DNA from 2 places in the Neobacillus sp. DHD-1R genome. Region 2 is predicted to be linked to the other one. Evidence: predicted binding sites of a transcription regulator. Region 2 holds the regulator's gene; the other holds the start of a gene.
The links. The regulator Rex, encoded in region 2, represses fermentation and respiration genes when NADH is low (regulators of the CRP and FNR family bind a similar motif). The targets are predictions, from matches to a motif close to TTGTGAAATATTTCACAA.

Region 1: the regulator Rex is predicted to act here: its motif matches at 2,636-2,653, upstream of AC3ANL_RS16035 (NarK family nitrate/nitrite MFS transporter).

The regions. Positions count from the first base shown of each region.
Region 1 covers NZ_CM173232.1:3,282,718-3,297,653, reverse strand. The annotation lists partial or broken gene AC3ANL_RS16040 (transposase) at 227-955, shown strand; gene AC3ANL_RS16035 (NarK family nitrate/nitrite MFS transporter) at 1,233-2,534, opposite strand; gene AC3ANL_RS16030 (MFS transporter) at 2,735-4,267, opposite strand; gene AC3ANL_RS16025 (TrkH family potassium uptake protein) at 4,541-5,878, shown strand; gene AC3ANL_RS16020 (acyl-CoA dehydrogenase family protein) at 6,064-7,215, shown strand; gene AC3ANL_RS16015 (small, acid-soluble spore protein, H family) at 7,327-7,506, opposite strand; gene AC3ANL_RS16010 (hypothetical protein) at 7,608-7,793, opposite strand; gene ltaS (lipoteichoic acid synthase) at 8,281-10,236, shown strand; gene AC3ANL_RS16000 (HD domain-containing protein) at 10,534-11,046, shown strand; gene AC3ANL_RS15995 (hypothetical protein) at 11,088-11,564, opposite strand; gene AC3ANL_RS15990 (hypothetical protein) at 11,901-14,936, shown strand, end outside.
Region 2 covers NZ_CM173232.1:5,101,782-5,116,717, reverse strand. The annotation lists rRNA gene AC3ANL_RS25150 (23S ribosomal RNA) at 1-2,758, shown strand, start outside; rRNA gene rrf (5S ribosomal RNA) at 2,834-2,950, shown strand; tRNA gene AC3ANL_RS25140 (tRNA-Met) at 2,981-3,054, shown strand; tRNA gene AC3ANL_RS25135 (tRNA-Asp) at 3,057-3,130, shown strand; gene AC3ANL_RS25130 (hypothetical protein) at 3,235-3,381, opposite strand; gene tsaE (tRNA (adenosine(37)-N6)-threonylcarbamoyltransferase complex ATPase subunit type 1 TsaE) at 3,606-4,061, shown strand; gene tsaB (tRNA (adenosine(37)-N6)-threonylcarbamoyltransferase complex dimerization subunit type 1 TsaB) at 4,058-4,771, shown strand; gene rimI (ribosomal protein S18-alanine N-acetyltransferase) at 4,778-5,227, shown strand; gene tsaD (tRNA (adenosine(37)-N6)-threonylcarbamoyltransferase complex transferase subunit TsaD) at 5,224-6,249, shown strand; gene AC3ANL_RS25105 (ABC-F family ATP-binding cassette domain-containing protein) at 6,738-8,657, opposite strand; gene moaC (cyclic pyranopterin monophosphate synthase MoaC) at 8,834-9,331, shown strand; gene AC3ANL_RS25095 (redox-sensing transcriptional repressor Rex) at 9,353-10,006, shown strand; gene AC3ANL_RS25090 (YhbD family protein) at 10,172-10,798, shown strand; gene AC3ANL_RS25085 (polymer-forming cytoskeletal protein) at 10,811-11,533, shown strand; gene AC3ANL_RS25080 (cytoplasmic protein) at 11,548-12,258, shown strand; gene AC3ANL_RS25075 (YdiK family protein) at 12,319-12,525, opposite strand; gene AC3ANL_RS25070 (CPBP family intramembrane glutamic endopeptidase) at 12,522-13,232, opposite strand; gene AC3ANL_RS25065 (hypothetical protein) at 13,486-13,629, shown strand; gene groES (co-chaperone GroES) at 14,014-14,301, shown strand; gene groL (chaperonin GroEL) at 14,353-14,936, shown strand, end outside.

The DNA.
Region 1 (14,936 bases), 1.8 Mb from region 2:
ATTGGCGCTCCAGGCACTTCGCTTTCCGCGGGCGTGCCGGGGAGCCTCCTCGGCGCAAGCGCCTGTGGGGTCTCCCCCTGCCCCGTACTCCCGCAGGAGTCTTCGTGCCTTCCGCGCCAATCAACAGGTGTTATTATTAAGACGAGCAGTTCAACCAATTATTTATAAAAATAAGTGGTGATATCAATGTTTAAACCAAAGAGTTTAGCCAAAGTGAATATAAATTAATAAGCAGGAAATGTTCTGTTATCTTGATCATCGGACTACAGACATGAAGTTCAATATTATTACTGATGTCTATGTTACTCCCGGTAATGTTCAAGATTCCGTGCCTTACCTGAATCGATTGGACCGTCAGGTCCAACGGTTTGGTTTTAAGGTAGAAGCTGTTGCGTTAGATTCGGGCTATCTCACTAATCCTATTTGTAAAGGACTTTTTGATCGTAATATATTTATATTTGGAGTTATTGCCCATAGAAGATTCCATCCTACTACCGGCCTATTCTCTGAATGAAAATTTACATATGACAAAGAACGGGATTTTTACATTTGCCCTAATAACCAAGAATTACCCTACAAGACAACAACCCGAGAGGGTTATAGAGAATACAAATCTGATTCTAAAAAATGTGAAAGCTGTCCACTTTTATCCCCATGCACATGTTCAAAAAATAAGGATAAAGGTGTTACACGCCATGTATGGGCGGAGTACAAGGAAAAGGTAAGAGTAAATCGCTTATCTAAATCAGGAAAAGAGCTATATAAATTTAGAAAGGAAAAAATTGAGCGAAGCTTCGCAGACTCAAAAGAGCTGCACGGCCTTCGCTAATGCCGGTTACGGGGTATAAAATAAACAAATGAGCAGGCTCTTCTTACCGCAGCTTGCCAGAACATGAAAAAGATTGCGACACACTTATTCAGACTGGAAAAGGTGTGTGGTAATCCTTTTGGTTGATTAATCTCATTTTAATTGGAGCGGAAGGTGCGAAGACTCCTGCGGGAGTACGGGACAGGGGAGATCCCGCAGGCGTGGAACGCGCCGAGGAGGCTTCCCGAACCGCCCGCGGAAAGCGAATCACCTGGAGCGGAAATCAACAGGCCCCTTAGCAGGGGCAATTTTTAATAATATCGGCAATTCAAATTCTAATAAAATAAGAAAATTGCCGAGGAATATACCCTCGACAATCTGACTGCCTAATTGTAAGGCAGTTTTTTATGTTGAAATAATGAGATTAACTAGCTTGTTTTACCAAATCTCTTGAAACAACTGCTTTTCTTTGATAGAAAAACCAGTTAAGACCAAGTGAGATTATATAGAAACCAATAAAGAAGTAGAATGCTGTAACAGGCGTACCAGTTGCTTTAACAGACCAACCAAAAAGCTTTGGAATGAAGAAAGAACCATAGGCTGCGAAAGCCGCTGAAAATCCGATGACTGGTGCTGCTTCTTTAGGGATAAATAGATTAGGAATCATTTGGAATGTGGATCCAGAGCCAATTCCTGATGCTAGAAAAAGAACTAAGAATGAAATTAAGAATCCTGAAAATTGTCTATCAGTTAAGAAGTAGATTACTCCTGATGCACCAATTCCCATTATGATTAATACATAGGCAGTTACTTTTGCGCCGCCAAGTTTATCGGCCATCCAACCGCCTACTGGCCTTGCAGCAGCGGCCACTAATGCACCAAGGAAAGCCAGGGATAGATGTTCAGGAAATTGCGATTTTAATAATAGCGGGAAAGCCGCTGAGTATCCAATAAAAGAGCCGAAAGTTGCAACATATAGTACTGTCATAATCCATGTATGCTTGCGTTTTACGATCACAAATTGATCTGCTATAGACTGCTTTGCACCTGGAACATTATCCATTTTAAATAATGCTAGTAGTGTCATAATAACAATAGGGATAACCCATATAAAGGCTGCATTTTGTAACCAAACTGATTGACCATTAGATAATACTTGTTTATCGCCAACTAACGCGAAAGTGCCGGATGTGATGATTAATGGAGTCACAAACTGTACTACGGAAACTCCCATGTTTCCTAATCCGCCATTAATTCCAAGTGCTGTTCCTTTTTCTTTTTTTGGAAAGAAAAAGCTTATATTTGCTGAAGACGATGAAAAGTTACCACCGCCAAGACCACAAAGTGCTGCTAATAAAAGCATAATTGAAAATGGGGTTTCAGGGTTTTGAACAGCAAATCCTATCCCAATTGCAGGAATTGCCAAGATTGCTGTGGAAATAACGGTCCAGTTCTTTCCGCCCATCGCCCCCACTGCGAAGGTATAAACAAATCTTAATGTTGCTCCGACAAGACCTGGGATAGCGGCAAGTGTAAATAGTTGTTCTTCTGTAAAATGGAAGCCTATGTCGTTAAGTCTTACGGCAACCACAGACCAAATTTGCCAAACGATAAATGCTAGCATAAGTGATGGTACGGAGATCCATAAATTCCTACGTGCATGTTTTTTTCCTTCTGCATTCCAGAATTTTTCATCTTCTGGGTTCCAGTAATTAAGTCGAGACATGATTTTTTCCCCCTCTGTTTCCTATTTGAATTTTATTAAATCAGGATTTTTTTGAATGTGTTCCTTGTGTGATTACTATAAAACACATGCAAACATTATTTTTGTGACGTACGTCACAAAAATAGTGAAGGAAATGTGAACTCTGTTGCTTAGACAAAAAGTTGTAATAATTATCACAGGTAATCACAAAAAAGAGACCTTCATGTATGAAGGTCCCTGGTTTGCATGGTATTTTTCTTTGCATATTTTCTTTCTTCGTAGAAAATGCCTACATAGTTTTTCGTTTCTCCTGTATCATCTTTAATAACGGTAATGGTTAACCATTCTTTATAAATCTCATTATTTTTCCTTTTGTTCCAAATGTAACCTTCCCAAAATCCTTTCGTTAAAATGCTATGCCACATTTTTTTATAAAATTCATTATCATGCTCACCTGATTGAAGAACACTAGGAGTCTTTCCAACTACATCGTCGAGGTTGTAACCAGTAATTTTAGTAAAGGCAGGATTAACGTTTTGTATAATTCCATTTGTATCTGTTACACAAATTCCGTCTATAACTATATTAACAATCTTTGCGGAAATTTCGAGCTTATCTTGGTAATATAGCCAAACAACAAGAACCAGACTTGCAAGGGAAAATTCAGATAAGGTCATGAAACCAATTGTATAATGTCCTGTCCAATTAAACAAAATCGTTAAAATAATGGGCGGGAAAAAACCACCAAGACCTCCCAGTGCTGCAACAATCCCATTGACAATACCTGCTTGTTTCGAAAAATATAAAGGAACAAGCTTAAAGACAGCTCCATTACCTATCCCAGCAAAAATGGCAACTATTAAACAGCCAAAAGAGTATATCGGCAGAGAAGGTGTAAAAGATAAGAGAAAGCCTGCAAAGGTTAAACTAAAAAAGACTATCATTAAGATTAGGTAGGGATTAATTTTGTCGCTAATCCATCCCCCGATTGGTCTAAAAAAGGTAGCAAGCGCGATAAAACCTGCTGTCCGTAAACCGGCATCAACCTTATCCAGTTCAAAATGATTTACTAAAAATGACGGTAAATAGATGGTAAAGGCAACAAATGCACCAAAGGTGATGAAATAAAATAAACTAAAAAACCAGAGCTTAGGTTTCTTATATACTTCTTTAATTTGATCTGACAACGAATGGCTGATCTTTTCTTCTTTTTTATCTCCTAAAAAAAGATTAATTATCGCAAAAATCAGCATAATAATAAGAAAAATCCTTACAGTAGTTCTCCAACCCAATTCATTTGCTAATACAGGCGCAGAAAAGGAGGTTAGGGCTGTTCCAATATTACCTGCTCCATAAATTCCATTAATAAATCCATGCTTTGCTTTTTGAAAATATTTTGGCAGGGAAGTAACCCCAATAGAAAAAACAGCTCCGCCAATACCTAGTAAAAGTCCCCCGATGATTAGCATGAACAAAGTATTTGCGTAGCTTATGATAGCAATTGGGAGCAGTAATAAAGTAAAGCTAATAGAAAATAAAATTCGAGCCCCAAACCTGTTGGTCCAATAGCCAATCGGTACTCTTAATATGGATCCAAGGATAACTGGCACAGCTGTAGCCCAGGCAATTTCCGTAGAAGATAAAGAGATATCATCCTTAATAAAAGGCATAAGTGAAGAAATAAGCACCCAAACCATAAAACCTGCCACAAGGCTTCCGGATTGAATAATAAGTTGTTTTGTTCCAAGTTTCATTTTTCATCCCCCATGTATCCACTTTTTCCTCATTATTTTTCTTTAATCAACTATAATATATTTAGATGGTGAATCCAGTCATACAGAAAAATTTTCATTAGTATTATAGAACACTTTTCACTTTAAAACAGTGAGGTAAGACACAAGAAAAAGAAACTATTTACATATTTTAAACGGAGTAGTATATTTTTCCTTTAATAAGTATTTTATCATTCCATAATTTATATATAGAAAAAATTCTTGCTAATAAAAAATAAGTTAGGATGGAAAAATATGCGGCTAAAAAAGAAAATACTTGATCCCCCAAAGATACTTGTTATCGGATTTGCTTCTATTATTATTATAGGTGCTATTTTATTAACCCTGCCTCTTTCAACAACAAATGGTCAAGGGTTGTCATTTTTGAATGCACTCTTTACAGCTACATCTGCCACTTGTGTAACAGGGCTGGTTGTTGTGGATACTGGGACTACATTTACGTTATTTGGACAATTAGTTATTTTAATAATGATTCAAGTTGGAGGACTTGGATTTATGACATTTGCAACTCTATTTGCATTTTTATTAGGAAAAAAGATATCTCTGAAAGAAAGAATATTGTTACAAGAATCCCTTAATAATCTTTCAATGGAAGGGATTGTCAGATTAGCAAAACGAATTTTAATCTTTACTTTTGTTATCGAATTTGTTGGTGCATTGTTTTTGTCAATCCGTTTTTCCTTTGATATGGCCCTTGGTAAGGCCGTTTATTATGGTATCTTTCATTCTATATCTAATTTTAACAATGCAGGTTTTGATTTAATGGGTGAATTTCATAGTTTAACAAGCTATGTCGACGATCCGACCGTGACGCTAACGATCTGTTCGTTAATTATCTTAGGCGGAATTGGCTTTATTGTTATGAATGAACTTTATGAATATCGAAACTCTAAACGTTTATCGTTGCATACAAAAATTGTCTTAGTGACAAGTGCAATCTTAGTGGCAGTCGGAACGATTGGTATTTTTGCCTTAGAATATTCAAATAGCCTGACACTAAAACCACTAACAATCTCAGGTAAAATCCTTAGCTCATTATTTCAATCGGTCACTGCCAGAACAGCAGGGGCTAATACAGTAAATATTGGGGATTTAACTCAATCTTCCTTATTACTAATTATTCTTCTTATGTTTGTAGGTGCTTCTCCTGGTTCAACTGGAGGCGGGATTAAAACTACTACTTTTTCAACTCTGTTAGGGGCGGTATGGTCACAGATAAGGGGAAAAGAGGATGTCATATTTTATCGTCAGCGGATTGAATATGAGACAATTTATAAGGCGTTAACCGTAACTTTTAGTGGATTGTTTCTCGTCATGTTCATAACCCTAGTCTTAACGATTTCAGAACATGGGCAAGATTTTTTAACCATTTTATTTGAGGCGACATCAGCTTTTGCAACTGTCGGTCTGTCGATGGGTTTGACACCTGAATTAACTCCCTTTGGCAAGTCATTAATTATTTTTACAATGTTTGCGGGAAGGGTTGGACCGTTAACTATTGCATTTGCTGTAACAATGCGAAGAAATCCTGATGCATTCCGATATCCAAAAGGAAAAATTATGATTGGGTAGTTTATTCTTGAATAATAATACATCCATAAAAAACTCTCCGGCGATGTTTGACCGAGAGTTTTTTATATAATCGGGGAGCTAAAAGTAGATTGAGTCTGTTTTTAGAAGCTTAACAGCACTATTGTGGTATGGTTAACGTAAAGAAATTACTATATCTGTTAGGAAAAATGATAGGAGTGGAATAAATGAATTTTTCAGAGCTGGAAACATTTGAAGAAAAGTTAGAGCTAATGAGGACTCTGTCAAAACAGTTCTTATTGAGGGCTCATCAAGTGGATATAGAAGGAGGCTTTCCCTTTAGTAATATTCAAGACCTTAAAAATACAGGCTATACTTCCTTAACTGTACCTGCAAAATTTGGAGGGCAGCAAATCTCACTTTATCAATTGATTCGACTCCAAGAAATGATTGCAGAAGGTGATGGCGCCACCGCTCTGTCAATAGGATGGCATATGGGGATTATTATGAATCTTCATGAGAAACAAAGCTGGAACGAGTCCCTTTATCAGTTCCTATGCCAACAGGTAAGAAAAGGCTCGTTGATAAATAGTGCGCAAACAGAGCCAAGAACTGGAAGTCCTACTCGGGGAGGAAGACCCGAAACTTCAACTAAAAAAAGAGGCCAAGACTGGTTGATTAATGGAAGGAAAACATTTACGACCATGGCACCGGTACTCGATTATATTATTGTGAGTGCCACTATCGATGAAACCAATGAAGCAGCAAATTTTTTGATTCCACGCGAAACAAAGGGAATACAAATAGTAGAAACATGGGATAGCATTGCCTTAAGAGGAACAGGAAGTCATGATTTAATTCTTGAAAATGTGGTTGTCCCTGATGAGTATCTTGTGGAAAGACTTAATGCCGTTGGCAAGAAAGCAAATGGATGGCTCCTTCACATTCCAGCCTGCTACCTAGGAATTGCCAAAGCTGCACAAAGATATGCCATTCAATTTGCAAAGGAATATTCTCCTAATAGTATTCAGGGGACAATTATTGATTTGCCAAATGTAACACAAAAAATTGGGGAAATGGAATTGCAATTAATCCAGGCAGAATATTTATTGTATGGGGCTGCAAAAGAATGGGATGATTCCAATGAGAATGATAGAGAAAAAATGGCACATGTTTTAGGAGCAGTTAAGTTAACTGTAACCAATACCGCAATTTCTGTTGTTGATTTGGCAATGAGAATTGTCGGCGCTAAAAGCCTGTCGTTACAGAACCCATTACAACGATATTATCGCGATGTGCGAGCTGGTCTGCATAACCCTCCAATGGATGATATGACCATTCAACTTTTGGCAAAGAAAAGTATAGCAGAAAATAAATAAATCAAAATTATAATAAACAAGAGAAAATATAATTAAAGGCAGGAATCTTTCCTGCCTTTAATTATGGGGCAGAAAATAACCATCTCTTCATTAAAAAGATGGTTTAACTAATTAATCTTCTGCAAGTTCATTAATTTCAACAATGGTTCGTTCTTCCAACGGGCCGCGCAAATGAACGGTTGCCGTTCTTCCATCTTCGTTTAACTGATCAATCCATACCGAAGTCCCATTGTATTTCACTTCTATATCTGCTGATGAGGATAATATTTGTTTTACACGGTTAACATCCATTTTTTTCACTCCTAAGAAATTTATTAAAGATAAACATTTTCAAAGATATCCACTCTAATTGCTGAAATGCTTTTCTTCTATAATTATTTATATTTGACTAATTAATCCGGATAAAAATGAATTTGTACACCATTAATAGTTCCCGGTTCGTTTAAATCTTCAAGATTTTGAAGGTAATTCGCCAGTTCCATTTGCATCTCCACTGGTGCCCCCTCTTTTAAATGCCAATTTCCAGGTTCCTCCACAAAAAAAGGACTCTTCGTAAAATCAGGTCTAATTCTGGGCATGAGATCACCTCCCTATTCAATTATTTCTCTTTCCAATGTGGTTAGGCTGTCCAATTATCTATTAATTATTCGGAACCAAATCAGGAAAAGATAAGTCTAAATTCATATTGCATGGCACCTTATTCAGGTTTAAGATATGTAAAATAACAAACCAGTTAGTTGACAATATAGGCATTGATACCGGTTGTCCTCATGCGATGAAAAAATTTATGAAACTAATTCATACCCCAATCCGTCTTATATATTTGAGGTGTGAAATAGTCATGTCCCATAAATACCTGACATAAAATAGAAGGTGTATTTTTGATAATTGATCAGGTCAAATTGTTACGGGATTTGACGAATTTTATAAAATAATGACGTAAATTATTGCTGGAGATCCAACCTAAAAAGGCATATTTATGTTTTTATTTTTAAAAGAAATGTGATATAGTAATTGAGGTTCGTTTACCGAGGCTTAATTGGTAAGTGAGAGGAGAATTTAGAAATGAATAAATTTAGACTACCTAAAAAATTAAACAATAGTCATATTACATTCTTCGTAATTGCCGTTGTATTATTCTGGATTAAAACATATGCGGCATATCAAATTGAATTCAATCTTGGAATAGATAATAACTTACAGAAATTTTTGTTACTGATAAATCCATTAAGTTCTGCACTATTCTTTTTTGGATTGGCGTTACTTTTTAAGAAACGGACAAAGTTAGCTATCATTATCATAAATTTCCTATTATCATTCTTATTGTATGCCAATATTGCGTATTATCGCTTTTTTAATGACTTTATTACAGTACCCGTGTTAATGCAGACAAAAACAAACGCTGGACAGTTGGGCGACAGTGCTCTTTCTTTAATGTCCCCATTTGATATTTTTTATTTTGTCGATATGTTTATTTTGATTGCTCTTGCATTAACTGTTTTTAAACAAGTTAAGGTAACGAACAAGAAGGCATTTAAAATTGTCTTATTGTTTTCTATTACAACATTTTTATTTAACCTTGGTTTAGCCGAAAAGGATCGTCCACAATTACTATCACGTTCCTTTGACCGAAATTATCTCGTTAAATATCTCGGGGCGTATAACTTTACCATTTATGATGTCATTCAAAACATAAAATCATCTAGTCAGCGAGCATTGGCTGATTCAAGTGATATCACAGAGGTAGAGAATTACCGTAAAGCAAATTATGCAGCACCAAATAAAGATTACTTTGGTAAAGCCAAAGGCATGAATGTCATTTACATCTCAATGGAATCATTACAAAACTTTATAATTAATTATAAAATGCCTAATGGCCAAGAAGTTACACCATTTTTAAATTCGTTGGCGCGTGATAATAATACATTCTATTTTGATAATTTCTACCATCAGACAGGGCAGGGGAAAACATCTGATGCTGAATTTTTAATGGAAAATTCTTTATATCCGATGGCACAAGGTGCAGTGTTTGTAAATAAAGCACAAAACACGTATCATGCCATGCCTTCTGTTTTAAAAGGTCAAGGATATAGTTCTGCCGTGTTACATGGTAACTATAAAACGTTCTGGAACAGGAACGTGATCTATAAAGCGTTTGGCTACGATCAATTTTTTGATGCAGAATACTATAACATGTCTGATGAAAATACAAAAAACTATGGGATGAAGGATAAACCATTCTTTAAAGAATCCATTCCTTTACTCGAAAGTTTAAAACAACCATTTTATACAAAGTTTATTTCATTGTCCAATCATTTTCCATTTGAGATGGACCCTCAGGATACAGATTTTCCAGCAGGGGATTATGGGGATACGGTTGTGAATCAATATTTTCAATCAGCACACTATATGGACCAGGCTTTTGAACAGTTCTTTAATGATTTAAAAGCGAATGGTATGTATGACAATACGATCATTGTCATGTATGGTGACCATTACGGTATTTCGGAAAACCATAACGAAGCAATGGCCAAGGTATTAGGGGTAGAGGAAATCACACCTGCGATCAATGCTAAGCTGCAGCGTGTCCCATTATTTATCCACGTACCAGGCGTAAAAGGTGGAATACAGCATCAAGTTGGCGGGGAAGTGGACGTTCGTCCAACCGTGCTTCACCTTCTAGGTATTGATACAAAGGATTACATGGAATTTGGTTCTGATCTATTATCACAACAACATCGTAATTGGGCTTTATTTAGAAATGGTGATTTTGTATCGTCTGATGTTATTCAAATAAAAGATAAATGCTACTCCGATGCCACAGGCGAGTTAATGGGAAATACAGAAGCATGTAAGGCAATTTCAGAGAAAGTTAACACGGAATTGCAAATGTCTGATGAAATAGTTTATAAAGACTTATTACGTTTCTATAAGCCGGCAGGATATACCCCAATTAATCCTAACAACTATGATTATTTGGGCCCAAAAGCTACCCAGACAAAAACATCTGAAAATAATTAACCAAGAGAGAAGATCATTTCTTCTCTCTTTTTTTATAATATAAGAATTTATAAGTTTTTACTTCGAGAAATGTCCAGCTCCAGCGCCCTAGCGGCTAGTGTCCTTCGCTCTCCGCCCTACGATAAGTCAACATCGAATCGCCTCCGGCTCTTCCGTGTTTCCTTTATCTCAGTTGGAGCTCTCCAGGCCATACGCCGCTGACCAGGGCGCTTCCGCTTTTCTTCGGAATAGCCAATCTGGACAGGTTAGCATATAATAAATGAAATATATTTCATTTTATGTTAGGAGAGGGACCCCATGAGAGACGTAACCTTACTAGATATATTTGAACATCATATTGCCCAAAAATATTTGAACCGTTCCGGTCTTGCCCATGCGATTGCAGTTGCGTATCATGCCTTTCATTTAGGAAAAGAACATCAATTGGATGTGGATATTGCTGCGAAAGCTGGATTACTTCACGACATGGGTCACTATACATGGTATAAAAATGGAAAATGGGATTACGACTTGTACAAGAGAAATGATATTCATCCAATAAAAGGGGCGGAGCGTGCCCACAAACTCTTAATTAGACTTGGTGAAAATCCTATTAAAGCAAAGACGATTGCTCTTGCCATACTATTTCATACGGACTCCTTTTTGCCTACGAATGATATTGAGAGGACACCTTTACAGCAAATAGTGAAATGGGCAGATGAAAAAGATGAAGAAGAGGGTGGAATGCATCATTATCGGACCATCGATTATGAACGGGCAAAGCAAAGTATTATTCGCTTGGATGAATGGATTGAGAAGGAAAATGTTTAGTAAAGTAAAAGGGCTGTGCTTAATTAGCACAGCCCTTTTCTTTATTCTCGTTTAAAGCCTTCTTCTCTTAAAAACTCTTCTGCTTCTCCGTATGTATCAAAGCTTGCATCAAGGTTTAACCCAAAATATATATTCCAGGCGTCGTTTTCATTAACTAAGATTAGATGATTGTTCTCACTATCAACCCACCGCTCTTCGTTCGAATCTCCAATAATGGCATCCTCAAACTCTGTTTTTTCTATAGGAGATAAGGATTGAATAGCTTCTTTTAATAATCCACGTAATTGATTGGCGGAAAAATCGCGGATATTGACCATCCCTTTTTCGTCTGTTTCATAATTTTCTAAATGTCCTGCGTAAACAAAGCCGTTTCCATTTGGGTGTAAATGATAAACAATATTTTTCTTATCGGATATACTTTCAAGGAACTGGAAATTAATACGTCCGAGGGAAACATTTTTTCTTTCTAATTCTGGAAAAGCTTCGATTATAGCTAGTTTTTCATCAAATGTAAGCATAGGATCCTCCAATTGTTCTCACTAGAAAGCGAGTTTTCGTATAATATCAGAATGTATAAGTTTTGTCTTCGAGAATTGTCTAGCTTCAGCGCCCTAGCGGCTAATGTCCTTCGCTCTCCGCCCTACGATAAGTCAACATCGAATCGCTAACGCTCTTCGTGTTTCCTTTATCTCAGTTGGAGCGCTCCAGGCCATTCGCCGCTGACCAGGGCGCTTGCGCTTTTCTTTATCATACATATATTTATCCTAAAGGTAAAATAGATTATTTATTGTGCCAATAATAAGTATTGAAAATTCGATAAATTAGTGTAAAATTACACCATAGGAGAAAATTGGATGAAGCTAATAAAGGTTAAAAAATCCTTAATACGGAGGAGAAGTATGATGGAACCTCACATAAGGGAAACAAAAAGGAGAATTTTCAGGGAGGAGCTTTATACATTACGAGAAAAAGGGTATTTAGCGGATGCAATTGTTGAAACAGTGGCTAAAGCACACCATCAATATCACTTAGATTTAATAGAAGGGGAGACAGCAGTTCCAGAGCCAATTGAAGCCTTGTCTCATATTTCAAAACCTGTACCAGCCAAACCACCAAAAGTGAAGAAAACACTTACGGTTGAACAAGTTCGTGAGAGGAACATTACTTGGTCCTTAAATATTGGAGTAATCTTCTTATTAATTGGGGGATTATTTGTAGCTACAAGTAATTGGGAATCCATGACAAGCATAATGAAAAGTGGTTCGATTGCAATTGTATCCTTACTATTTTACGGTATAGCCTTACTAACGAAAAAAGTACTACATATCGATAAAACTGCCTTTGCTTTTACGGTATTAGGAAGCCTATTTCTGCCTATTTTTATTCTTTCACTAGGATGGTTTGGACTTTTAGGGGATTATTTATCAATTTCTGGAAAAGGTCGATATTTTCTAGGGATGATGGGGAGCTTTCTTCCGCTTATTATTTATTTCCTGTTTGCTAGTAAATTAAGCTCAAGACTTTTTGTTTGGTTTATTTATGTGTCACTTTCTGCTGGAGCGGCCTTTTTCTTGGCGGGCATTAACCTAAAAATTGATTTCTTTTACTCGGGTATGGTGGTATTTAATACATTACTCATTTGGGGATATCAACGGGTAAAGAGTAGGGACTCATTCAAATTGTTTACAAGAGAATTTGTTCCCTTTATCCAAGTAAACCTCGTTTTATCTACACTTTTTATGCTTTTTATTTATGACAACGAGCTTCTATACAGTGTTAACCTCTTGTTGACTGCTGTCATTTATTTAGCGATGATGTATGTAAGCGGAAGAAAAGAATATCATTTTGTCTTTACGCTAATGCTTGTTTATGGAGCCTACCAACTGATCGAGCATAGCTTTCTCGAGTATTTTGCTGAAATTGTCTACGTATTAATAGCATTTGGGCTCCTTTTCGTGCCCAAAACATTGGACGATAGATTTTCTTTAAATAAAGTTTTTCAATATACCAGCGCAGTGATATCAGGCTTCGCTTTTATCTATATTAGTCTAGAAGGAATAATGGTGCGGGCCGGAAATCCCTCAATCGTGTTACTGATCGCCTATTTTATCATTGCAGCCAATTTTATTTACTTATCCTATAGGGGTCCAAGACGATTATTTCCGTATTTAAGTTCACTATTTCTAGCATCAGGAATATACGAGGCAATCGCTTTAATTAATCTCCTATTTGAGGAAAATAATTTTTCATTAACGTTATCCATTACAGGTTTTATCCTGGTTAGTTTCTTTGGCTATTCTCACTTTATAAAGTATCTTAAAATTATTCAAACTGCAGCTAAGAACCTTGGATTAGCTATAATGGGGCTTGCTATAATGGGAGCACTTGTGTTTTCTTCGTGGTGGGAATTAGGTGTCATGTTTTTGCTGGCAGCTGTAGCAGCTTATATAATGCATAAGCTGGAAGAGCGAATTCTATTAAAGGAATTAGCTTTATGGATTTTACCACCTGCACTTGGCCTTGCAGTAGTGGCCTTTGGTGAAGAGATAAATGCTAATTCACTTTCATATTATTTGGATTATGGTAATACCATTAATTTTGCAGCTGGGGCAGCTTTTGTTTTATTATCCAGTTTTGGTTGGAAAAAGGCAGCTGAAAAGGAATTTGCCAGAATTTCTTTGTATACCTCACAAATCCTTTATACGCTTTCCATTATCCAAGCATTGCTAAGCTCGTCTAATCTACTTTTGGTTCAACCCATCATTTTGGTCATTGGAATAGGGATGTATTACTATTTGTATAATAAGATTGGAACAAAGTGGGTGCCATTTTTTATTAGTATCACAGTAGTCATTACTTATTTTTCCATCATTCATACAATTGGTCAGGAATATCCTTTTAATGGTTTCGTGAATTCATTTATCGCTCCTGCATGCACTGTCATGCTGCTAATCATTGCGTATATTTTCAGAAATAGGGATTCGAACTTATCAGCGGCATTTGCCTGGGTAGGACATACCATCTTCCCCATTTCGCTTGCCTATACGTTCTTAGCTTTTAATCACATATATGCTATCTATAGCTTCAGCTTGGCCATCTTGATTTACGCATTAAGCACCCACTTTGTTGAGGAAGAATGGAAAATAAAAGTATTTCTTTACGGTTGTTTTACTTCTTTATTTTTTGTGGTGTCAACAGGTGTGGAGACGATCAGTGTTCAAAAGATTGAATCCTATAACTTTCCGATTACTAGTGGGTTAATTCTAATTTTTGCTCTCCTTGCTAAAGAAGATTTTAAAAAACGAACAGCCTATTATTTAGTGCCATTTTCAATGATTGGATTAGCATCTTTTCTCATGATTTACCCATTTGGCTGGGCACAATATATTATCACTTGGGCCTACACGATAGGAATCTTGAGCTATTTGTTAAAGATTAAATGGGATGTCCTGGGCATTATTCCATTATTGTTAGCTTTCTTAGCAACAGTGGAATTCTCTTATTTAAGCGAGTTGACAGGTATTGAAAAAATGATTTTATCTGGTTGTATAGGGTTTGTCCTGCTTATGATTGGACAGAGGGCATACAAAAAGTTGATCGACCAGGGAAAAAGGCTTCAAGAAATAAAACTTGACGGATATACAGTAGTATCCTTTATGTACTTTTTCTTTATGTACTTTCTTGAAACTCAACAGCTTTGGACACACGTTCTGCCAGGTACACTGATTGCCGTTTCCTTGTGGCTGCAAAGAAAAAGAGTGCCAAGCAATGCCTCCGTCTTTATTTCAATTGTAGGAGGGGCTTATCTTTTGGAGCCCTATTTTTCCACTGTAAACGAATTAAATATTCCAACATTATGGGAGAGGGAAGTGCAGGTACTTCCATTTATC
Region 2 (14,936 bases):
GGCATACCCGGGGAACTGAAACATCTAAGTACCCGGAGGAAGAGAAAGCAAACGCGATTCCCTGAGTAGCGGCGAGCGAAATGGGACATAGCCCAAACCAAGAGGCTTGCCTCTTGGGGTTGTAGGACACTCAACATGGAGTTACAAAGGAACGGGGTAAATGAAGCGATCTGGAAAGGTCCGTCATAGAAGGTAAAAACCCTGTAGTTGAAACTTCGTTCCCTCCTGAGTGGATCCTGAGTACGGCCGGACACGAGAAATCCGGTCGGAAGCAGGGAGGACCATCTCCCAAGGCTAAATACTCCCTAGTGACCGATAGTGAACCAGTACCGTGAGGGAAAGGTGAAAAGCACCCCGGAAGGGGAGTGAAATAGTTCCTGAAACCGTGTGCCTACAAGTAGTCAGAGCCCGTTAATGGGTGATGGCGTGCCTTTTGTAGAATGAACCGGCGAGTTACGATCCCATGCAAGGTTAAGTTGAAGAGACGGAGCCGCAGCGAAAGCGAGTCTGAATAGGGCGAATGAGTATGTGGTCGTAGACCCGAAACCAGGTGATCTACCCATGTCCAGGGTGAAGTCCAGGTAACACTGGATGGAGGCCCGAACCCACGCACGTTGAAAAGTGCGGGGATGAGGTGTGGGTAGCGGAGAAATTCCAATCGAACTTGGAGATAGCTGGTTCTCTCCGAAATAGCTTTAGGGCTAGCCTCACGTAGTAAGAGTCTTGGAGGTAGAGCACTGTTTGGACTAGGGGCCCTCATCGGGTTACCGAATTCAGACAAACTCCGAATGCCAAAGACTTATCCGTGGGAGTCAGACTGCGAGTGATAAGATCCGTAGTCAAAAGGGAAACAGCCCAGACCACCAGCTAAGGTCCCAAAGTATACGTTAAGTGGAAAAGGATGTGGAGTTGCTTAGACAACCAGGATGTTGGCTTAGAAGCAGCCACCATTTAAAGAGTGCGTAATAGCTCACTGGTCGAGTGACTCTGCGCCGAAAATGTACCGGGGCTAAACGTATCACCGAAGCTGTGGATTGACATCAACGATGTCAGTGGTAGGAGAGCGTTCTAAGGGCGTTGAAGCTAGACCGTAAGGACTGGTGGAGCGCTTAGAAGTGAGAATGCCGGTATGAGTAGCGAAAGATGAGTGAGAATCTCATCCACCGAATGCCTAAGGTTTCCTGAGGAAGGCTCGTCCGCTCAGGGTTAGTCGGGACCTAAGCCGAGGCCGAAAGGCGTAGGCGATGGACAACAGGTTGATATTCCTGTACCACCTCTTTATCGTTTGAGTGATGGGGGGACGCAGGAGGATAGGGTAAGCGCGCTGTTGGATATGCGCGTCTAAGCAGTTAGGCTGGTAAGTAGGAAAATCCGCTTACCGTGAAGGCTGAGCTGTGACAGCGAGGGAAATTTAGTACCGAAGTTCCTGATTCCACACTGCCAAGAAAAGCCTCTAGCGAGATAAAAGGTGCCCGTACCGCAAACCGACACAGGTAGGCGAGGAGAGAATCCTAAGGTGAGCGAGAGAACTCTCGTTAAGGAACTCGGCAAAATGACCCCGTAACTTCGGGAGAAGGGGTGCTCTTTGGGGTGAATAGCCTCGAAGAGCCGCAGTGAATAGGCCCAGGCGACTGTTTAGCAAAAACACAGGTCTCTGCGAAGCCGCAAGGCGAAGTATAGGGGCTGACGCCTGCCCGGTGCTGGAAGGTTAAGAGGAGGGGTTAGCGCAAGCGAAGCTCTGAATCGAAGCCCCAGTAAACGGCGGCCGTAACTATAACGGTCCTAAGGTAGCGAAATTCCTTGTCGGGTAAGTTCCGACCCGCACGAAAGGCGTAACGATCTGGGCACTGTCTCAACGAGAGACTCGGTGAAATTATAGTACCTGTGAAGATGCAGGTTACCCGCGACAGGACGGAAAGACCCCGTGGAGCTTTACTGTAGCCTGATATTGAATTTTGGTACAGCTTGTACAGGATAGGTAGGAGCCTGAGAAGCCGGAGCGCTAGCTTCGGTGGAGGCGTCGGTGGGATACTACCCTGGCTGTATTGAAATTCTAACCCGCACCCCTGATCGGGGTGGGAGACAGTGTCAGGTGGGCAGTTTGACTGGGGCGGTCGCCTCCTAAAGAGTAACGGAGGCGCCCAAAGGTTCCCTCAGAATGGTTGGAAATCATTCGTAGAGTGTAAAGGCACAAGGGAGCTTGACTGCGAGACCTACAAGTCGAGCAGGGACGAAAGTCGGGCTTAGTGATCCGGTGGTTCCGCATGGAAGGGCCATCGCTCAACGGATAAAAGCTACCCCGGGGATAACAGGCTTATCTCCCCCAAGAGTCCACATCGACGGGGAGGTTTGGCACCTCGATGTCGGCTCATCGCATCCTGGGGCTGTAGTCGGTCCCAAGGGTTGGGCTGTTCGCCCATTAAAGCGGTACGCGAGCTGGGTTCAGAACGTCGTGAGACAGTTCGGTCCCTATCCGTCGTGGGCGCAGGAAATTTGAGAGGAGCTGTCCTTAGTACGAGAGGACCGGGATGGACGCACCGCTGGTGTACCAGTTGTCTTGCCAAAGGCATCGCTGGGTAGCTATGTGCGGACGGGATAAGTGCTGAAAGCATCTAAGCATGAAGCCCCCCTCAAGATGAGATTTCCCATAGCGTCAAGCTAGTAAGAACCCTGAAAGATGATCAGGTTGATAGGTCAGAGGTGGAAGCGTGGCGACATGTGGAGCTGACTGATACTAATCGTTCGAGGACTTAACCATTTTTAAGCGAACTTGAGTTTTACCACTTCTTCTGCATTATCTAGTTTTGAGAGAACGATCTCTCTAATTTTATAGTCTGGTAATTAAGGCGAGAAGGTCACACCCGTTCCCATACCGAACACGGAAGTTAAGCTTCTCAGCGCCGATGGTAGTTGGGACACGCGTCCCTGTGAGAGTAGGACGTTGCCAGGCTGTTTATCTTTTAAATAAACATTTTATCGTCGCGGGGTGGAGCAGTCCGGTAGCTCGTCGGGCTCATAACCCGAAGGTCGCAGGTTCAAATCCTGCCCCCGCAATTGGTCTGGTAGTTCAGTTGGTTAGAATGCCTGCCTGTCACGCAGGAGGTCGCGGGTTCGAGTCCCGTCCAGACCGTCTTAAAATCAAAAACGAAACGTGGTTTCGTTTTTTTTTATGCGAATTTTTAAAGAGGCTGTGCTAGAGATGTTAAAATATTTGATGGCATAAAAAAACTCGGATTATTCTTTCCGAGTTGATTGATCCTGAACACTTTCCGCAAGTTCTATTACGCCCCAATCCATAGGATTCTTCCTTTTCACTTCATCGTATTTTCCTTTTGGTGAAGCTGTTGAACCTTTTTTTTCATAGGTCTCTTCTTTTTTCATTATCCAAACACCTCATTTTATGATTTTATTTATTTTTTCCCAATAAAACAGATTTTACCCCAAACCAGTATTTTAAAATCACGACATTTTGCTCAAATGATAAAAATCATGTAAACTCATAGGGAATAGGCTATCCTTGGGAAAGAAGATCCAAAGGGTTTTATTTCATTTAAATAAAGGTAAAATGAAGATAGGATTGCTATGTGAAAGTAAAAGGTGATTGGATGAATCAATTTGAACTAAATACAACAAATTCTGAAGAGACTACCGATTTTGCCATAAAGTTGGCTGGCTTTTTGCAGCCTGGTGATGTCATTGCCCTTGAGGGTGATTTAGGCGCTGGGAAAACAACCTTTACAAAAGGATTGGCTCAGGGCCTAGAAATAAAAAAAACGGTTAATAGCCCCACCTTTACAATCATAAAGGAGTACCATGGTAAACTCCCATTGTACCATATGGATGTTTACAGGCTTGCAGATGCTGATGAGGACCTTGGCTTCCATGAATACTTTGAAGGTGATGGTGTTACAGTAGTGGAATGGGCGCATTTGATTAATGAGCAGCTGCCACTTGAATTGTTAACAATTCATTTATACCATGAGGGTCCAGATAAACGTAAAATTGTCTTGGTACCACAAGGAAAAAGATATGAGCAATTATGTAAGGAGATTTTTGAATGACGATATTAGCAATCGATACTTCTAACTATGCCTTAGGGGTAGCGCTTTTAGAAGATAATCAAGTGCTTGGTGAGTATATTACAAATTTAAAAAAGAACCACTCCGTTCGAATTATGCCGGCCATTCAAGCATTAATGAAGGATTGTGAAAAAGTCCCGGCTGATTTAACGAAGATTGTTGTGGCCAAGGGTCCTGGATCTTATACAGGTGTAAGAATTGGGGTAACAATTGCGAAAACATTAGCATGGACCCTAAACATCCCGCTTGTCGGTGTTTCTAGTCTGGAAATTTTGGCGGCGGGCACAGGTCGCTACTTTAATGGCTTTGTGTCACCATTGTTCGATGCCAGAAGAGGGCAGGTCTATACAGCACTTTACCAATATCAAAACGGAGAGCTGATCGCTGTGGGACAGGATCAGTTAGTTATGTTAGCAGACTGGGCTGCTAAATTAACGAAAGTCAGCCTGCCAATCTTATTTGTGGGTAATGATTTACCTATTCATAAAGAGAAAATTAAAGAATTATTAGGGACAAAAGCCATCTTCGCCAGTGTGACAGAACATAATCCTCGGCCAGCAGAGCTTGCGATGCTTGGTAAGGACAGACCAGGGGAAGACATTCATTCCTTTGTACCCAATTATATTCGTTTGGCAGAAGCGGAGGCTAAGTGGTTGGAGGCAAAAGGGAAAATCTTAAATGGACAGGGATAGAGATAAATGGCAGAAACTTTTGTTTTTCGTTCTATGAGGGAAGAGGATATAGATCAAGTACTTGAAGTGGAGCATGCCTCCTTTACAATACCATGGAGCCGTGAAGCATTTTATAATGAATTAAACATTAATAAATTTGCTGTCTATTTTGTTTTGGAGAAAGACAATAAAATCATCGGATATTGTGGAACATGGGTAGTGGTTGATGAGGCACATGTAACGAATATAGCCATTTTACCTGAATATCGAGGAAAAAAGCTAGGAGAGGCATTACTGACTAACCTCATATCTGTGGTCCGCGAAGCAGGGGCAAGGACTATGACGCTTGAAGTACGTGTAACCAATCATGTGGCCCAATCCCTTTATCGAAAGTTAGGTTTTCAAAATGGCGGGATTCGCAAAAATTATTATTCGGATAATCAGGAAGATGCATTAATAATGTGGGTGAACTTATGAAGAAAGATTTATTGATATTAGGAATTGAGACAAGCTGCGATGAAACGGCTGTGGCAATTATAAAAAATGGCCGCGAAATAGTGGCCAATGTAGTGGCCTCGCAAATTGAAAGTCATAAAAGATTTGGCGGGGTTGTACCTGAAATTGCTTCCCGTCATCATGTCGAGCAAATAACGATAGTGATGGAGGAAGCCTTGCATCAAGCAAACTTAACATTTTCAGAGGTTGATGCGATCGCCGTAACAGAAGGTCCAGGGTTAGTAGGAGCGCTTTTAATTGGCGTAAATGCGGCAAAGGCACTTGCCTTTGCCCATAACATTCCACTTGTTCCTGTCCATCATATCGCCGGGCACATTTACGCAAATAGATTAGTAACAGAATTCAAATTTCCTCTATTGGCCCTAGTGGTATCTGGCGGGCACACAGAGATTGTTTTTATGAAAGAGCATGGTCATTTTGAAGTGATTGGAGAAACAAGGGACGACGCCGCAGGGGAAGCCTATGACAAGGTAGCAAGGACCTTAAATATGCCGTATCCTGGCGGACCACATATCGATCGCTTAGCCCAGGATGGAAGCCCCACAATAGATTTGCCAAGAGCTTGGCTGGAAGAGGGCTCCTATGACTTCAGCTTCAGTGGACTTAAGTCAGCGGTTATCAATACGGTTCACAATGCGGAACAGCGTGGTGAGGTGATCACGCCTGAAGATTTGGCCGCAAGCTTTCAAGCAAGTGTGATTGAAGTGCTGGTGAAAAAAACGGAGAGAGCAGTCGCGCACTATGGTGTTAATCAATTGTTAGTCGCAGGCGGTGTTGCTGCCAATAAAGGTTTAAGGAAAGCGTTAGAGACGACTTTTTCTAAAAACCCTGCGGTTGAATTAGTGATACCTCCATTATCACTATGTACGGATAATGCTGCGATGATTGCTGCAGCCGGCAGTGTGATGTTTGAAAAAGGAATCAGGGCTGGTCTTGACCTTAATGCTAATCCGGGACTGGAAATTGAAATATTTAATAAGTAAGGATGTCTCAAAAAGAGATGTCTCAAGATAAAGGGTCAGACCCCACAATCTCAACCTATAGCTGTACTGCTTCAACCAGTCGACTATAATTGAGTGTTAATTGAGGGGTCTGACCCTTTTGAGACGTATTTCTTTGTTTTGAGACATCTTTTTTTGTGGATAAGCCATTTAGAAAACACTATTTAATACTCTTTTATGTGGATAAGTCTGTGGATTAAGTGGATAATGTGAATAACTATGGTGTTTATTGTGGATATTGTGGAAAAGTATATGGATAACCTACTGTTAATACTTTTTTATTGTGAATAAGATTGTGGAAAAACCCTTAGATTGTGTTGATAAGTAAAAAAGCTGTCGAAAGGAGCATGGATTTTGTATAAAATAATAGAAAATTGTCGAATGTCTCTTTGAAATTTGTTGAATATCAACGAAAATTTTTTGGTTTTTTCCTTAAAAGAAAAAACCGGGCAGCCACCCGGTTTCAACCATTAATCAGCAAGTTCGGCCCAGTCTTCCATTAGTTGCTCAAGCTCAGCCTTAGCCTGTTCACTTTTTAGATTAATTTCTAATACTTTTTCATGGTTTTGAAAAATGTCAGGTTCACAGAGCTTTTCCTCGTAATCTTGGATTTGTTTCTCGAGCTCTTCGATTCGTTGTTCTATTTCTTCTAGTTTTCGTTTACGCTGCCGTTCAAGCTTTTTACTTTCCTTATCCTGTTGATAACTGTTTTTCTCTGAGGTATCCACTAAAGTTTCTTTTTTCGTTGCCGCAGCGAGCGCTAATGCTTCGAGTTCCTCTTGCTCCAGTTTCTTTTCTAGATAATAATCATAATCACCTAAATACTCATCGCTGCCCTTTCGACTTAATTCTAAAACCTTCGTTGCGATCCGGTTAATAAAATAGCGATCGTGAGAGACAAAAAGAATGGTGCCAGGGTAATCAATTAAGGCATTCTCAAGAACTTCTTTACTATCAAGATCAAGGTGGTTCGTAGGCTCATCCAAAATTAGCAGATTGGCCTTTTCCAACATAAGTTTAGCGAGTGCCAGACGGGCTTTTTCCCCGCCGCTTAGGGTAGAGACAATTTTTAACACATCGTCACCGGAAAATAAGAAATTACCGAGAACGGTACGAATTTCTTTTTCACTCTTTAAAGGGTAATCATCCCATAGCTCATTTAATACACGTTTATTAGAAGTTAATTCAGCCTGTTGCTGATCATAATAACCAATCGAAAGGTTTGATCCATATTTGACGGTCCCCTTTAACTCAGGCAGCTTCTTAATAATCGTTTTTAATAGCGTTGATTTGCCGATTCCATTTGGACCAACCAGAGCAATACTTTCCCCTTTATACGCCCGGAAAGTGATCGCCTCTGAAACCATTTCCCCTTGATACCCAATCGCTAAAGAATCTACCATCAAAACATCATTACCACTTTGTTTTTCGATCTCAAAGGAGAATGCAGCCGATTTCTCGTCCCCAAGTGGCCGATCCATCATCTCCATTTTTTCAAGCTTTTTTCGGCGGCTTTGCGCCCGTTTGGTCGTTGAGGCCCTTGCTAAATTCCGATTAATAAAATCTTGCAGGTTAGCGACCTCTTGCTGTTGTTTTTCATAAAGTTTTAAGTCACGTTCATAATTGGCCGCTTTTTGTTCAAGGTAAGCACTATAGTTACCTGTAAACCGCCCAATTTGCTTGCGCGATACCTCGTAAACCTGTGTGACGACTTTGTCTAAAAAGTAACGGTCATGAGAGACAATTAAAATGGCCCCTTCATAACTTTGCAGATATTGCTCAAGCCAGGAAAGAGTTTCAATATCAAGATGGTTGGTCGGTTCGTCCAAAATTAGAATATCCGGTTTGGTTAACAATAGCTTTCCTAAGGCAAGCCTTGTTTTTTGCCCGCCGCTTAAACTTGAAATCATCAAGGAACTTTCATTAAAATGTAACCCATGTAAAACAGAGCGAATATCGGCTTCGTATTGATAGCCTCCCTGCTCTTTAAACTTCACTTGAAGTTGATCATATTCAGATAAGATTCGCTCGTATTTTCCAGTGTCTTCGTATACACTAGAATCGGCCATTTTAGTCTCCAGCTGCCGCAATGACTTTTCCATCGACAACAGATGTTGGAAAACGGTCAACATTTCATCCCAAATGGATAAATTGGACTCAAGGCCAGTATTCTGAGCTAAATAGCCTATGGTCACTTCTTTGGGTTTGATGATCTCGCCGCCATCATGTGACAAATGCCCGGCAATAATCTTCAATAATGTTGATTTGCCGGCACCATTACGGCCAACAAGGGCAACACGGTCCCGTGTTTGTAATTCCAGTTTTATATTAGATAAAATAAGGTCAGCACCATAATATTTTTGTAGTTGATTCACTTGCAATAAAATCATTTTATTCACCTCTATTAACTATAATTAGTGTACCGTATATCCTGAACATCGGCAATAAAGCGGGGCTTTCGATTGGCGGGATTTCTTTTATCAGCGAAAAAATGTATATTTAGTGCAAACTTTCACACACATACTAGTGAAAATAGTGTATTATTTTGGGGTAGGGGGATTTATTGATGGCTGAATTTACTCATTTTAATGAAGAGGGCAGAGCAAAAATGGTCGATGTCAGTGACAAACCAGAGACGGCACGAACGGCTCTTGCACATTCTAGTATTACTGTTAGCAAAGAAATTTTTGATAAAATAACGAACAATGAAATGAAAAAAGGCGATGTCTTAGCAGTAGCCCAAGTTGCAGCGGTGATGGCTGCCAAAAAGACATGGGACATCATTCCGATGTGTCACCCTATTCCATTAACAGGGATCAATATTTCTTTTTCATGGGAAAAAGGGCAAAATGAGAACTACCAATTATCTATAGTTGCAGCTGTAAAAACAAAAGGGAATACAGGTGTGGAAATGGAAGCGCTCACAGCTGCTTCTGCCTGTGCCTTAACCGTTTATGATATGTGTAAAGCAGTCGATAAAAGCATGGTCATTGGACCGACTTATTTAGTCGAGAAGACGGGCGGTAAGAACGGTGATTTTAAGCGAAGCGAACAAGTTAAATAAAAGGAAGGGGTGTGGGAGAGTATGAGTAACGAAACGACAAAGATACCACAGGCGACAGCGAAACGGCTGCCCCTCTATTATCGGTTTTTGAAAAACCTGCATACTGCTGGGAAGCAAAGGGTATCATCAGCGGAATTAAGTGAGGCGGTAAAGGTAGATTCAGCCACTATTCGCAGGGATTTTTCCTATTTTGGGGCCTTGGGGAAAAAGGGCTATGGCTACAACGTCAATTACCTTTTAACATTCTTTCGGAAAACGCTTGATCAAGATGAATTAACAAAGGTTGCATTAATTGGCGTCGGAAATCTAGGAACAGCTTTCTTAAACTATAACTTTTTAAAAAATAATAACACTAAAATAGAGTGTGGCTTTGATGTGGATCCGGCAAAAATGGGAACGAAGATCCGTGAGGTGCCCGTGTATCACATGGATGAATTGGAGAATGTGTTAACGGAGGAAAAAATCTCGGTCGCCATCCTTACCGTTCCTGCGCCCGTTGCACAAATGATTACGGATCGGCTTGTGAATGCAGATGTAAAAGCAATCTTAAATTTTACGCCGGCAAGATTAAATGTGCCTGCATCAATTAGGGTGCATCACATTGATTTAGCAGTAGAGCTGCAATCCTTGATCTACTTTTTAAAACATTATCCGACAGAAGATATAGAAGAATAAGAAAAGGGTCAGACCCCCATGTTAACATTCAATCTATAATCGCTAATTGAAAAGGTCAGCGATATGTTGAAGTTAGGGGGGCAGGCCCTTTTTTTTTGTGCTCAAGTCTAACTTTACAACGTAACAGTGTTATGTTACATTAGAAATAGAAAGGGGTTTTCAATCATGAGCGAGGAGTTAATATCTAAAAAGGATTTACTGGATTATGCAGGAATTTCTTACGGACAGCTATATAGATGGAAGCGTAAAGATTTAATTCCGGAAGAATGGTTTATTCGAAAATCAACCTTTACGGGTCAAGAAACCTTTTTCCCTAAAGAAAAAATCTTAGAGAGAATTAACAAGATACAAACCATGAAAGAAAATTTGTCATTAGATGAACTAGCAGATATGTTTTCACCTAATATTAGTGATATGCAGTTAGACAAAGATGATTTAGTAAAACGTAACATTGTTTCGAATGAAGTGATGAATTTTTATTTAGAACAAGATAAAGGCAGCAACGATAAATTTAATTTTTCACGCATGTTGGAGATATATGTATTAGAGAAACTTTTAGAATCAGGCGATATAAACTTAGATGAAGGAAAAATGCTGCTTCAGCTGTTAAAAGACAATGAGCAGCTCATTAAGCAAAAAAGCTGTGACTTGATCATTACTCGTAAGCTTGGAGTGTCATCCTGTCTGTTACTGATAAATGCAGAAGACTTCCATTTTGAAAAGGGAACAAAAATAATCGTGTCTCTATCGCTTATGGGGTGTATGGAAGAAATTAAAGCAAAATTATTATAAAGGAGACTGGCAATGGATACGAAAAGTAGAGGAGACTTGGTCATTAATGGATTAGGTTCGTCTAACGGAGGCCACTTCCATTTAGTAACGGTTAATGGTAGAGGAACGATCAACAGTGACGTGCAGTGTACGGCGTTTGAGTGCAATGGGTCAGGTACAATGAAGGGGAATGTGGGAGCGGATACCGTCAAAGTGAACGGGAATGCCCGCTTTAATGGGAATATCGAGGCGGAAAAGCTTTCTGTTGAAGGAACGGCAAGGATTGATGAAAACCTCTATGTAAAACAGTTAAAGGTTTCAGGCAAAGTCACGGTTGGTGGAAAAGTAAAATGTGATGAAATCAATCTTCGAGGTCTTTTTGCGGTGAAGGATGATTGTGAAGCGGAGCTTTTTAAAGGGGAATATCGGTTTACCATTGGCGGGCTCTTAAATGCCGATCAAGTTAATATTAAGATTTATGGTGAATGTAAAGCGACAGAAATTGGCGGTCAAACCATTATTGTCAAGCAGCATAAAGGGTCTTTTTTCAGCACTTTATTTAAATCCTTTTTCAAATCGCAATTAGAAGCGGACATCATTGAAGGAGACATCGTTGAGCTAGAAAATACAAAAGCGAAAGTCGTGCGGGGTCATCAAGTCAAGATTGGCGCCAACTGCCAAATAGGTGTCGTAGAATACACCAAAGAATTTTCACAGGATAAAAATGCCGTTATTAGTGACATTCGAAAGGTTTAAGGGAGGGGAAGAACATGGGAAATAGCAAAAACCTTATCATTAATGGCACAGGAAGTTACCCCGGAGGCCAATACGATAAAATCAGCATTCGTGGCGAAGGAACGATTGTGAATGATGTCGAATGTTCTGCTTTTCGTGTCTATGGCACAAGTGAAGCAAACGGAAATGTGACAATCGGAACTGCCAAAATTTTAGGTGAGGCAGAATTTAATGGAAATGTGAGAGTGAAAGAAACACTCGTCATGGGAACCATGAAGGTCGACAAACAAGCCAAATTGGAAAAAATGAAAATCCTTGGTTTGCTGGAAGTGGAGGAAGGCCTCAGTGGTGATGAAGCTATCATAAAAGGAAGTATCGCCGTAAAGGGAGATGTCGAATATGAATTGTTTGATTCAAGCGGCGGCTTTGAAATCAAAGGATTATTATCAGCAGATACAATTAAAATCGGCTTGCGCTTTGGTGAAAGTACAGCAGAGGAGATTGGCGGCGGAAAAATCACGGTGAAAAGAAAGAAAAATTCTCTGCTTCCCTTTGGCAAAGAGGTCGGCACACTTGCTGCCAAGGTGATTGAAGGCGATGAAATTTATTTAGAAAATACAACGGCAGACGTAGTTCGAGGCAATACCGTCAAAATTGGACCTAGTTGTCTCATTGGCGTCGTGGAATATACCCATGAAATGACACAAGACCCATCCTCCACAATTAAAACAAAAACCAAGGTGTAAATAATAGAAAAGGTGTCAGGCACCCATGTGAATTCTTCACATGGTGCCTGACACCTTTTTTTATTTTTTCTTTTTAATTTTGTCTTTGTATTTCATGTAAAACAGGATGATTTTTAGACCTGAGCCAAAATCAAAGGTGGCTAACAAAACGAGGAGATAGCTGAAAAAGCCCCATCCGTTTCGTTGGACATCGTCGATGGCGAAATAGGTAAATAACCCGCCAAGCAGGAAGTAAATAAATCCGGAAAACAAAGGTGAACGTCTCATAGAAAGCCTCCGATAAAGTTTTGAACCGCCTCCGCCTCACGCTGAAGTCTTTCAATATCGTCTTTGTAAACAGATTGCACTAATACCACCATAGTATTCATGGTGACATGGGCAAATATCGGCACCAAAATGTGCTTGGTTTTGACATAAAGAAAGGCGAATGTAAATCCCATTGCCGCGTACATCAAAATATGAACGGGTTCCATATGGGCTATGGCGAAAATAACAGAACTAATGACTGCTGAAAGAAAAAAGTTGAATCGTTTATAAAGAGCACCAAAAATAATTTTTCTGAACACAATTTCTTCTAATATTGGACCGATGATGCTAGTAACCAAAATCGCCAATGGGAAAGCTTCGATGATATGAAGTATGCTTTGTGTGTTCTCAGACCCCATTTTAATGCCTAACAGTGTTTCAATATATGCTGCTGCATACTGGGAGAATAATGCCAAAAAGATTCCTAAAATGGCCCACATGACCGAATAACTTAATGAATGACCCCTTTTGTCGAGGCTTCGCATGTTCATTTCTTTTCTTAATAAAAACAAAATGATGAGCAGGGCAATGGTAAAACTAGCAACCAGCCAAACAGGAACAGCAAGACCCTTACTAATTCCTAGAAATACCAAAAACGGAAGACCGGCAAGACTCGAAAACTGCATAACAATGTAAACAACGATGATCCACCAATATTCTTTTTTCAAATGGTTAACTCCTTTTACTAATATCTATACCCATGAACGAGTAACTTATGATTTTGCAAACGAGCGTAAATACAGCTATTATCTCATTTTACTCTTAAACCTGTTACCGTTTCAATTTAGAAGAACTTTTTTGTAGAAAAGGGGGCGGGCTAAATAATTTTTTCATTGCCCTCGGGATCGAGTTATCGGAGTTAGATGTAAATGAGACGCCTTTACATTACCCTTGGGAGCAGGATCTTGGAGCTGGAGGTAAATGAAACGAACTTCCATTGCCCTTGAGAGCAGGATCTTGAAGCTAAAGGTAAATGAAACGAGCTTCCATTGCCCTCGGGAGCAGGATATTGAAGTCAAAGGTAAAAGAAACGGTCTTCCATTGCCCTCAAGAGCAGGATATTGAAGTTAAAGGTAAATTAAACGGGCTTCCATTGCCCTCGAGAGCAGGATATCGGAGCTAGAGGTAAATGAGACGGCTTTACATTGCCCGTAAAAGCAAACTTCTATATACAACGGTCAATGAATTCTCTAAGTATCTTATTCATAAAAACAAAATTCACAACAAGTTTACCAAACAGAGTACTTTTTTTAAAAAAACAGGTATAGATTATTCAGTTTTTCACATACTTGATAAGGTTGTTTAAAGATAAAATTCTTTTGTAAAATTTTATCCTTCAGACTTGCAAAAGATTTAGAGATTTATTATTATAATAATTGTGTTAGCACTCATCAATGGAGAGTGCTAATAATGACAGAATTACATATATTTTTGAGGAGGTTGTTTGATTTGTTAAGACCATTAGGTGATCGCATTATCATTGAGCTTGTTGAATCAGAAGAAAAAACTGCAAGCGGTATCGTATTACCAGATTCAGCGAAAGAAAAGCCTCAGGAAGGAAAAGTTGTTGCCGTTGGTACTGGCCGCGTACTTGAAAGCGGAGAACGTGTAGCACTTGACGTTGCTGTAGGCGATCGTATCATCTTCTCAAAATACGCTGGTACAGAAGTGAAATACCAGGGTGCTGAATATTTAATTGTACGCGAAAACGATATCCTTGCTGTTGTAGGCGAGTAAGGCTGGACGAAAAAATAAACCATTTGAAAATTATGAGGAGGTTTTTTGATCATGGCTAAAGAGATTATGTTTAGTGAAGATGCACGCCGCGCAATGCTTCGTGGTGTTGATGCTCTTGCAAATGCTGTAAAAGTTACTCTTGGACCTAAAGGACGCAACGTGGTTCTTGAGAAAAAATTTGGTTCACCACTTATCACTAACGATGGTGTAACGATTGCGAAAGAAATCGAATTAGAAGATGCATTCGAAAACATGGGTGCAAAACTTGTTGCTGAAGTAGCAAGCAAAACAAACGATGTTGCCGGTGACGGTACAACAACTGCTACTGTTCTTGCTCAAGCGATGATTCGCGAAGGCTTAAAGAACGTTACTGCTGGTGCGAACCCAATGGGTATCCGTAAAGGGATTGAAAAAGCTGTAGCTGTTGCTGTTCAAGAATTAAAAGCTATTTCTAAGCAAATTGAAGGAAAAGAATCTATTTCTCAAGTTGCTGCTATTTCTTCTGACGACAAAGAAGTTGGCCAATTGATTGCTGAAGCAATGGAGCGCGTTGGTAACGACGGCGTTATCACAATTGAAGAATCTAAAGGCTTTACAACTGAATTGGATGTAGTAGAAGGTATGCAGTTTGACCG